DNA from 3 places in the Oceanobacillus sp. CF4.6 genome. Region 2 is predicted to be linked to each of the others. Evidence: riboswitches for the same ligand, from Rfam matches in the RefSeq annotation. Region 2 holds a riboswitch; each other region holds the start of a gene.

Region 1 (3,218 bases), on a different contig from region 2:
GAAGACAGGATCGTAGTATCTGAAATTGGTGTACAGTGATCACCGAAAACGGCACCGGCAAGTACAGCAGCTAAAGATGGTAGAAGCATCTCCATGTCAGAGACGGCTGCAACTTCAGCAGCGATTGGTAACATGATACCGAATGTTCCCCATGATGTTCCAGTTGAAACAGCCATTAATCCAGCAATGATAAAGAACAAAACTGGTAACATTGATGAACTGATGGACGCTTCACTCACTATTTCTGCTAAATACGTACCGGTTTCAAGTGTTCCAATAATCGAACCAATCATCCAGGCAAGAACAAGAATATAAATGGCTGGAAGCATGGTTTTAATACCTTCAAAAAAGATTTTCCCTACATTCGCCTTTGGTATGCTTAAGCCAACATGAAATGCGAATGATGTTACAACAGCAGCAACCCCACCTATAAACAGTGATAAATTAACATTTGTATTAGCAAAGATGGTTAATATCGTTACATTATCACTTGCATTGGCACCAGTAACAACCATGGATAGGACTGTACCAACGACTAATATAATAATCGGCAGTAATAGATGGTATATTTTACCAGATTTATGCGGATAAAATGTATTACTTAAATCTCCAGGTACCTTATCCTGTTCCGGATCCAATACTGCTCCTGTTTTAATGGCACGTTCTTCATGTTTATGCATTGGACCAATATCCATATTCAAATAGGCAACCATGAATACAAGCAATACTGCAGAAAGTGCATATAAATTAAGTGGGATCATTTGGATAAATGCTGTTAATGGTTGAATATCCGTTATGCCATTAGCAGCAAACAATCCACCTAGTATACCTATTATATATGCACCCCAGCTTGAAATTGGCGAAATAACTGTGATGGGTGCAGAGGTAGAATCGATAAAATAAGCTAGTTTTGCACGAGAAATTTTATGTCGATCTGTTAATGGTCTTGCAACTTGTCCAACAGCCAAGCTATTAAAGTAATCATCGATAAATATAATTAAGCCTAAAACACTGGTCATTACTTGCGCACCAGTACGGGTTTTGACGCGTTTCATCATCCATTCCCCAAACGCCCTGCTGCCACCTGATGCTTGGAGAAATGCAGTCATCATACCTAATAATAATAAAAATCCTAATAATAGCAGATTTCCTGTATTTAAAGATCCTTCTGAAACAAAGATATTATAAAAAACCATCCAGACTTCAGATACGGAATCTAAAATATTAAAATCATGAATTAATAAAGCTCCAACGATAATTCCTGCACCTAAAGATAGCAATACCTTCCTCGTTAGTACGACAAGTACCAACATAAGCAGTGCTGGAATAAGTGATAAAATTGTTCCTTCCATGATGTTACCTCCATTAGTTAATATCGAATGTGTGGGAGTTGGACATATTGATTGCGAAACGCTTGGTGTACGAGCATACATCATTAATTTTGCTCACAAAAAAACAACGACAGAAAATAACCCATCATTGTTTTACAATATACGTTATCCTCCATTTCGATCAGTAGTTCTCCATGCACATTCGTATACGTTACATGACAGTGCATCCTTTATTCAAAGATGTACCAGCAATAATAAGTTTGACCCTTATTACACTTCGGCAAATAATCCTTTTACCAACCATCACTGTTGTCTTCCTCCGGTTGATTACTCATATTATTTGCGCCTCTACCTCACCGATCTGATAAGGTTTTTATTCAATTATGATTTTACTATACAAGATTTTCAGTCATTCTGCAAGTCGTCTTTTGGCACAGAGATAGATGGTCCACCTCCATCACCACCATAGAAGTCGGGTACTTTCCCCATAATTGCCCCACCATCAATGTAAATTTCGGTATTGACTGTCTTCACATCTGTAGTGAATGGAATAATTATTTGAACATCAGCCTCGACATCTACATAAAGGGAAACCCATGAACCATTAATTCCAAACTCCTCTTCTTCACGTATAATATTCGTCCTTACACTTCCAACTAACCCGAGATTTATTGGTATTTTAGGACCTAAATTTGCCAGGACTGTATTTCCTGTAACCTGACCTAGTGGAACTTCCACCAATGTCGGATCTTGTTCTACACGGCCCTCTGCCCCTTCTTCATATTCATAGGGATCATGAAGGGAATAATCATACGTAATTGGATCACCCCTGTTTACATTTAAAAAGAATTCTTCGACGCGGTCTGTTGCCACCCGATTTATTTCACTGACTACAGAGGGATTCCAATTGTATGTTGCGACATGGCCTTCATTATCATAGGTAATATTCAATACCTCATCAAAGCTGTATTCTTCAGCAAATCTTACTGCTGAATTAATCGCACGCGTTGCAAATTCATCCGTTTTTACTTCTGCAATTTCCATTAAGACCGGTTCAACCCGCTTATCAATGATCCATATACTAAGACCAACACTGCATACAAATATAATGAACGTAATCATCATAATAAAATTATTTGGAGGCGATGCAAAGTTTTTCTTTCGATAACGCTTCTTATGTCTCAACCAAAAAACCCCCTCAAAACAATTTATGCTTGTTTTAAGGGGGTTAGAATAAGTAAAAGCACGGAGAAAAATACGGATTAATCCTTCGTCAATACAGAAGTAATCGTTACATTCACGACACTTCCCAAATTAACTTCATAAACTTCTTTAACTTCTGTGCCGTTCTCCTGAATAATTCGAATTATGGGCCTGTCACAAAGTTGTTCGTTTTGCCTGATAACGACACCTTGCCTTCCATCACTCAACTCCACTGTCAAGCCTTCCGGATAGACAGCAATGCTCTTCTTAAATGCTTCGACCATCTCTTTATCAAAAAGACGCATCGCACCAGCATAAAGGAGCTCCAATCCTTCATGTGGAAGCATTGCATCACGATAAACGCGATTACTTGTCACAGCATCAAAAACGTCTGCGATACCAATCAATTTTGCATATGGAAGCATATCTCTATCTTCAATGCCTCGTGGATATCCTGAGCCATCCAGCCGCTCATGATGCTGATAGGCACAATGGGCAACTACAGAGGAAATCCCCGAATGCTTTCGCAAATAGTCATAGCCTATTTGTGTATGACTTTTAATAATTTCAAATTCCTGGTCTGTCAGCCGATCCGGTTTATGTAAAATCTCAGGATCAATGAAGATCTTGCCGACATCATGTAGCATTGCACCAACACCTATTTCCAACAGCGTACTTTTTGAA
Region 2 (3,218 bases):
AAATATCGGAAAAATACTCTTTTCTTTCTTTAACCCCCTCTAAGTGTTGAGAATTCAGCATGCGATAAAGTAAATCACGCATAGGATTAAATGTATGTCTTAAGTTCAGTAGCGTGTGTCTGATATCAAAAAGCTCATTCATTAAAAGATCCATTGATTTATTTTGAGTATTGTCTTCTATTTTGTCTAATTCATCTTCTATTTTATAAATAAGCGGAAAATAATTATCAACAATCTTGTCCATGATTCTATATAGCACATAATAAGGTGCCCACTGAGAACTATTTTTCTCTGTTAAAAAAAGGTCTCACACATCTTCAACTTCTTTTGTCTGTTCTTGATGATATGAAACGATATAGTTATCTCCTATAAAAAAATTCAGCTCATCTTTTGAAACATCCTTGCTTCCTTCTCTTACCGTTTGCGTCACATAAAATGTGTAATCATCGTAATAGTCCAATTTTGGTCGTTGTAGTCTGTATACACAGTCTTCAATTGCAAGCGGATGAAAATGAAAAGTCTGTTCTAAATGATTGATTTCCACTTCAGTTGGACTGTTAAAATCAATCCAACACATTTTATACTCAGATAAATTTAGTTCATTTATGGAAACATTCCTTTTCAACTGCTGGTCATTAGTGATGCCACTTATTCGTATCATGTTGCTACTCCTTTATTCTTAAAGCCAGGATTAAAATATTCTTACAAGTTAGTTTAACATATCCTAATGAGAAAAAGGGAATAAGCATATGCGCTTATTCCCCTAAGTAATCAATATCCTGCTACTCTTTTTTCCTCGTAGATAGCAATGACTTTTGATAAAGATTCACGTTCCAAATCATTTAACGGTATGAGTGGCAAGCGTACACTTCCAACCGGCACACCGATTCGATTTAATGCTTCTTTTACTGGCGTTGGGCTCGGTGCTGCAAACATTGCATTCATCACAGGCAATATACGACGATGGATGGCGCCTGCTTCGGCGACTTCTCCTCTATTGAAATGCTCCATCATCTCCTGCATTTCGTTCCCGATGATATGGGAAGAAACAGATACGATCCCTGTACCACCGATAGCCAGCGTAGGCAGTGTTAGACTGTCTTCCCCACTGTACACACTAAAGTCTTCAGCCGTATTACTGATCAGTTCGGCTGTACGATCTAGGACTCCACTTGCTTCTTTTACAGAGACAATGTTTTTAATTTGAGATAATCGTATAATCGTATCCAAATCTAAGGAAGCAACACTTCTTCCTGGTATATTGTACAGCATGACAGGTAATGTTGTGCTTTCTGCGATTGTGCGGAAGTGCTGATACATACCTTCCTGTGACGGTTTATTGTAGTACGGAGTAACAAGCATAATTGCATCCACACCTGTTTTCTCCGCTTCTATTGTTAGTTCAATAGAGGCTTTTGTGTTATTTGATCCGGTGCCTGCAATGACTGGAACTCTCCCATCCACTACATCCACAACAAATGTAAATAATTTCAATTTCTCATCATGCGTTAATGTTGGCGATTCACCTGTTGTTCCCGCAACCACTAACCCATCTGAGCCATTTGCAATCAAGTAATTAACCAATCCTCTAGTAGCTTCGAAATCTACTTCTCCATATGGATCAAATGGAGTTACCATTGCTGTTAATACGTTACCGAAATTCATAACTGTTCACACCTTTTCTTTAATTTTTTGGATAGGTGTGGAGGACAAAAATAAAAAGCACCAACGAGAGCCCGCTGCTGCTTAGAACTTGGATTAGTTCTACGCTTGATAGCCCTCCATATAGTTCCCTATATGACAGTTCTGCATCTATTAAATAACAGAACCAACTTCAGGATGATGAGTTTCCTTCCGCTTCGGCAAATTCCCCTTTCCTTATGTATCCCCGGACCTCATTCTCCTAAACATAAGTACTAATGGTTTCTGCACCTCTATCCTTACTTTAAAAAGATCTAAAATAAGAAAGTATTTGATTGTTATTTGTATTATAACAAAAGTATCTAAGAATAAACAAGCTTTATCCATTTTTTTCTATAAAATTTTAATGCAGTTCCTTCGTATTTTCCAATATTCAAGTGGTATAATAAAAATTGATTCTTAAATAACACCTATCTGGAGGTAACATGCTTACATTTGAAAAAAAACTAGCAATTATTGAAGACTTTACAGAATTAGAGCGTCATGATGTATCACTAGGCCGTGTCAATTTTCATTTTGAAGAAAGTGTGATGGAAAAGAAGATTGTCGTCTATCATCTTCACCCAAACGGGAATGGATTTGTATATGCTGAACAAATAGATGAAAACTATGCGGTTGATTCTAAAGGAATGGTAAATATCCGTGACTTTACACCGGATGAACTGCGTAACATTATCAAACAATCCATTAAATCCCTCTCAGAATCAGAACCTTTTGAAGAGAGCTGGATTAATAACGAACTACAAATCCTTAAACTAATTCATGATTTTGACTTATGGAATATCTATGCAGGAGACTTATTGGATGGTACATACGCAACCTACAATGCCGCTGCTGATTATCTTCAGCAAGAAGGCTTCAGAAGGCTCGATGATGAAGATTTAGAATAGTAATCGAAAATGAACCTACTTTTTATAGAGGTTCATTTTTTATTCTCTTTTATGGAGTGAAAAGGAACCAGTCTTAAATGTGAGATTCCTTTGAACTCTTTACTAAAGCGATTTTACCCTTATTACGATCAAGAATTTTCTCCAGTATTTCTTCTACATACATCGAGAAAGCAGGATGTGTACGTTGTCTTGGCCTAGGCAAACGAATAGTCTGATCCAAGCTTATTTCTCCATTTTCAATTAATATGACTCGATCAGCGATAGCAACTGCCTCTTCCACATCATGTGTAACGAGAATCGATGTAAACTTCTTTTGTTTCCAAAGCGACTCAATGAGATCCTGCATCTCAATTCGAGTAAGTGCATCAAGTGCTCCGAGTGGTTCATCCAGTAGTAATAGTGAAGGATTATGAACTAAAGCCCTGGCTAAAGCGACACGTTGCTTCTGACCACCGGATAGTTTCGACGGCCAGTCGTTCATACGATCTTCCAATCCAACCTGATGTAAAGCTTCCATCGCTCTTACTTTGAAATCGCTTGGAAGACCGATACATACATTATCAATCACCCGCTTCCAGGGCAGAAGCCTCCCATCCTGAAACATTATGCGTGCATATTCATTTAAAT
Region 3 (3,218 bases), on a different contig from region 2:
ATCATCAGAAAACTGTTCCACACTTCCACTCAAATGTTCGGCAATCGCAATTCCTGCATCATTGCCGGAATTAATTACTAATCCCTGAATCAACTTCTTTAATGTAACTTGCTCTCCTTCTTCCAAAAAGACAGTAGTCCCTTCCACATTTCGGGCACTGGCATTGCTACTAACCGTTACAATATCTTCCAGGTCTCCGTTCTCAATTGCAAAAATGGCTGTAGCGATTTTAGTTACACTTGCTGGATACATACGTTCATTTGCATTTTTTTCAAAAAGTATTTGACCCGAATTTGCCTCTAGCAGAATAGCAGCCTCACTATGTATTGTCGGAGATCCTGGCGATTCACCATGGACTTTCAAAGCGTTTATCATATTAACTGCTAGTATAACCGTGATTAATAGAACGATTTTTTTCATTATAACTACTCCATCTAAGATTTTTAAAGTACGTTCTATTTTAGAATAAAGGTACGGAATAAATATGTAAATACGATTGAAAACTTGTAATAAACACCTAACATTCCAGGTAATATATGGTAGATTAAAGGTTACATATACTTCGTAAATTTATCCTTTTCTACCATTTTTCTAGTAAAATTCAAATTTGTTAATTAAATTTTCATACAATTTTAAATATTACTCTGGTATAATTATGTTATAACGCTATAATTAACAAAAAGGGGGAAAGAATGGATGAAAATATATAACCCTGCAGATATAGCTAACTTATTAGGGGTAAAGGAATCAACACTAAGGAAGTATAGTATTCTATTAGAAAATGCAGGTTATAAATTTAATAGGAATAATCAAAATCAACGATGGTACAATGAGAATGACGTTATTGCACTGCAGAAACTTGTAACGTTTAAAAATAGCGGCGATATGAGTCTTAAAGAGTGTGCAGAAGCTGTATGTTTATGGGTTAAAGGTGATGATGTATCACAGGAATTAACTGTTATAGATAACGTCACAGAACGTTATAACAACGATCTAACGGAATTAAAAGACATGGTTCATCATCAAAATGAATTATTGGAAAACTACAATAAAGAACTGCATATGCAAAATGAATTGATTAAGGAATTGGTACAGCGACTGAATCAGCAGCAGGATTATATAGAATTAAGACTGAAGGAACGTGACAAGATGTTAATGCAGACTATAAATGATCGACTCGAAACACAAAAACAAATTGCAGCGGCAAAAGAAGCTGAAGCGGAAGTACAACAAAAACAGGGTTTCTTTATCAGACTCTTCAAAAGATAAAGGTGCCTGTCACTCCCCGAATTTTGTCGAATACACTCCGCAACGCAGCATTATTTTCAAAATCAACGCTTGTAAGTTAATCAGAAATTTGATAACATTACTCTAAATTGAATAAACAAACCTTATCAGATCGGTGAGGTAGAGGCGCATTTAATATGAGTAACCAGTCGGAGGATGACATCTATGATGATTGATGAAAGGATTATTTGCCGAAGCGTAGTAAGGGTCAAGCTTATTATAGCTGGTATGTTTTTGAATAGGAAACTTACTGTCATGCAATGTAATTGTGCATGGAGAACTACTGATCGAAATGGAGGATAACGTATATTGTATAAACAATGGTAGGTTATTTTCTATCGTTGTTTTTTTGTGCACTTAAAAAGGTGTTTATACCTTGTGTACATAAAACACCTTCCCTCCATTCATTATGTTTTCTCCAAATATTTACGTAGAAAAACGCTATGTAAATCTAATTAACTACTACATATATGAGACAGTAACACTCCTATTTCATAACCAGATCATTCCCTTTAACTATCCCATTGTTTATTTCCCTAAATTATTTACCGAGGAGATAGTTACATCATGAAAAAAATCTTTACCAATGGACAATTTTATACTTTTAATCCAGTAAGGCCAACTGTGCAATCAGTTGTCGTAGAAAATGGCCGTTTTATAGATATGGGAGCAACCAAGGATATGCTCATCCAATGGGGAAACTCCGATATTGAAGTTATTAATCTGGAAGGGAATACGGTGACACCTGGATTGGTAGACAGTCACCTTCATATGTCCATGATTGCCACGAAATTTATCGATTTGGATTTAACAGGAATTACGACGAAACACGAAGCACTGAATCACATCCAAAATCAGGCAAAAACACTTCAACCAGGTGAATGGCTACTTGGTGGAGGATGGGATGAAAACCTCTTTACCGATGGAGGAATTCCTTTAATTCATGAACTTGATCATGTAGCTCCACACAACCCATTATATTTAACGCGAATCTGTGAACATGCCGCTATAGTTAATCGCAAAGCATTGGAAATATGTAATTACCATCCTACCATGACAGTACCCGTAGGTGGAAAGATCGTATTGGATGAATCGACAAATAAGCCAACAGGATTACTATTGGAATCTGCTTCCGATCTAATAACGCAGCATATTCCTGAAAAATCGTATGAAACGTTGAAAAATGCAATGAGGAAAGCAATCAACTTCGCTATGGAAAAAGGTCTAACAAGTGTTCATTCAAACGATCCCCTTTACTTAGGCGGTTTACGTCAAACGTATCAGATTTATGACGAATTACTGAACCAGGAGCATCTTGGATTACGTTCCAATCTTTTAATCAATCATGAATTTCTCGATGACTTAAGAGACCTAGGAATGTATGCGGGCTACGGAAATGAAACACTACAAATTGGTGCAGTAAAACTATTTGCAGATGGTGCATTTGGAAGAAGAACTGCTTTATTATCAGAGCCTTACAATGATGACCCAGGAAACTATGGTAAAGCTATGTTTGATCAGCATGCAATATATGACATCATCAAACGTGCACGTGAATTATCTATGCCGATAGCTGTTCATACAATAGGCGACCAAGCACTGGAAAATGTATTGGATATAATGGATCAGTTTCCTACCGTAACGCACCGGGACCGGCTGATTCACGTACAGGTGCTGCGTGAAGATTTAATTGAGCGTCTTGCACAACCAAGCAGAATTGCAGATATTCAACCACGATTTTTAGCGAGTGATTACCCATGGGTTGAGGAGAGGCTTGGGGAAAAACGAATGAAGCTTTCCTATGCTTGGAAAACGCTGCAGGAGGCCGGAGTAATATGTGCAGGAGGATCAGATTCACCTGTCGAACCAGTCGATCCATTAATGGGAATTCATGCTGCTGTGACAAGAAGGTCACCAGGGCAAACACATAA

Evidence for each region. Region 2 has a riboswitch for lysine ahead of dapA (4-hydroxy-tetrahydrodipicolinate synthase). Riboswitches for the same ligand answer to the same signal wherever they lie in the genome.
Region 1: linked by a shared signal. The riboswitch ahead of ACHABU_RS03910 (Na+/H+ antiporter NhaC family protein) and the one ahead of dapA (4-hydroxy-tetrahydrodipicolinate synthase) in region 2 are both predicted to bind lysine.
Region 3: linked by a shared signal. The riboswitch ahead of ACHABU_RS10060 (amidohydrolase) and the one ahead of dapA (4-hydroxy-tetrahydrodipicolinate synthase) in region 2 are both predicted to bind lysine.

What each region holds. Positions count from the first base shown of each region.
Region 1 covers NZ_JBIMEX010000002.1:59,452-62,669, forward strand. Annotated here, with positions in the region: gene ACHABU_RS03910 (Na+/H+ antiporter NhaC family protein) at 1-1,352, opposite strand, end outside; lysine riboswitch at 1,509-1,690, opposite strand; gene yunB (sporulation protein YunB) at 1,737-2,516, opposite strand; gene ACHABU_RS03920 (HD-GYP domain-containing protein) at 2,594-3,218, opposite strand, start outside.
Region 2 covers NZ_JBIMEX010000001.1:5,190-8,407, reverse strand. Annotated here, with positions in the region: partial or broken gene corA (magnesium/cobalt transporter CorA) at 1-661, opposite strand, end outside; gene dapA (4-hydroxy-tetrahydrodipicolinate synthase) at 772-1,665, opposite strand; lysine riboswitch at 1,767-1,945, opposite strand; gene ACHABU_RS00040 (hypothetical protein) at 2,127-2,591, shown strand; gene ACHABU_RS00035 (ATP-binding cassette domain-containing protein) at 2,665-3,218, opposite strand, start outside.
Region 3 covers NZ_JBIMEX010000005.1:133,495-136,712, forward strand. Annotated here, with positions in the region: gene ACHABU_RS10050 (D-alanyl-D-alanine carboxypeptidase family protein) at 1-420, opposite strand, end outside; gene ACHABU_RS10055 (hypothetical protein) at 697-1,269, shown strand; lysine riboswitch at 1,401-1,578, shown strand; gene ACHABU_RS10060 (amidohydrolase) at 1,855-3,218, shown strand, end outside.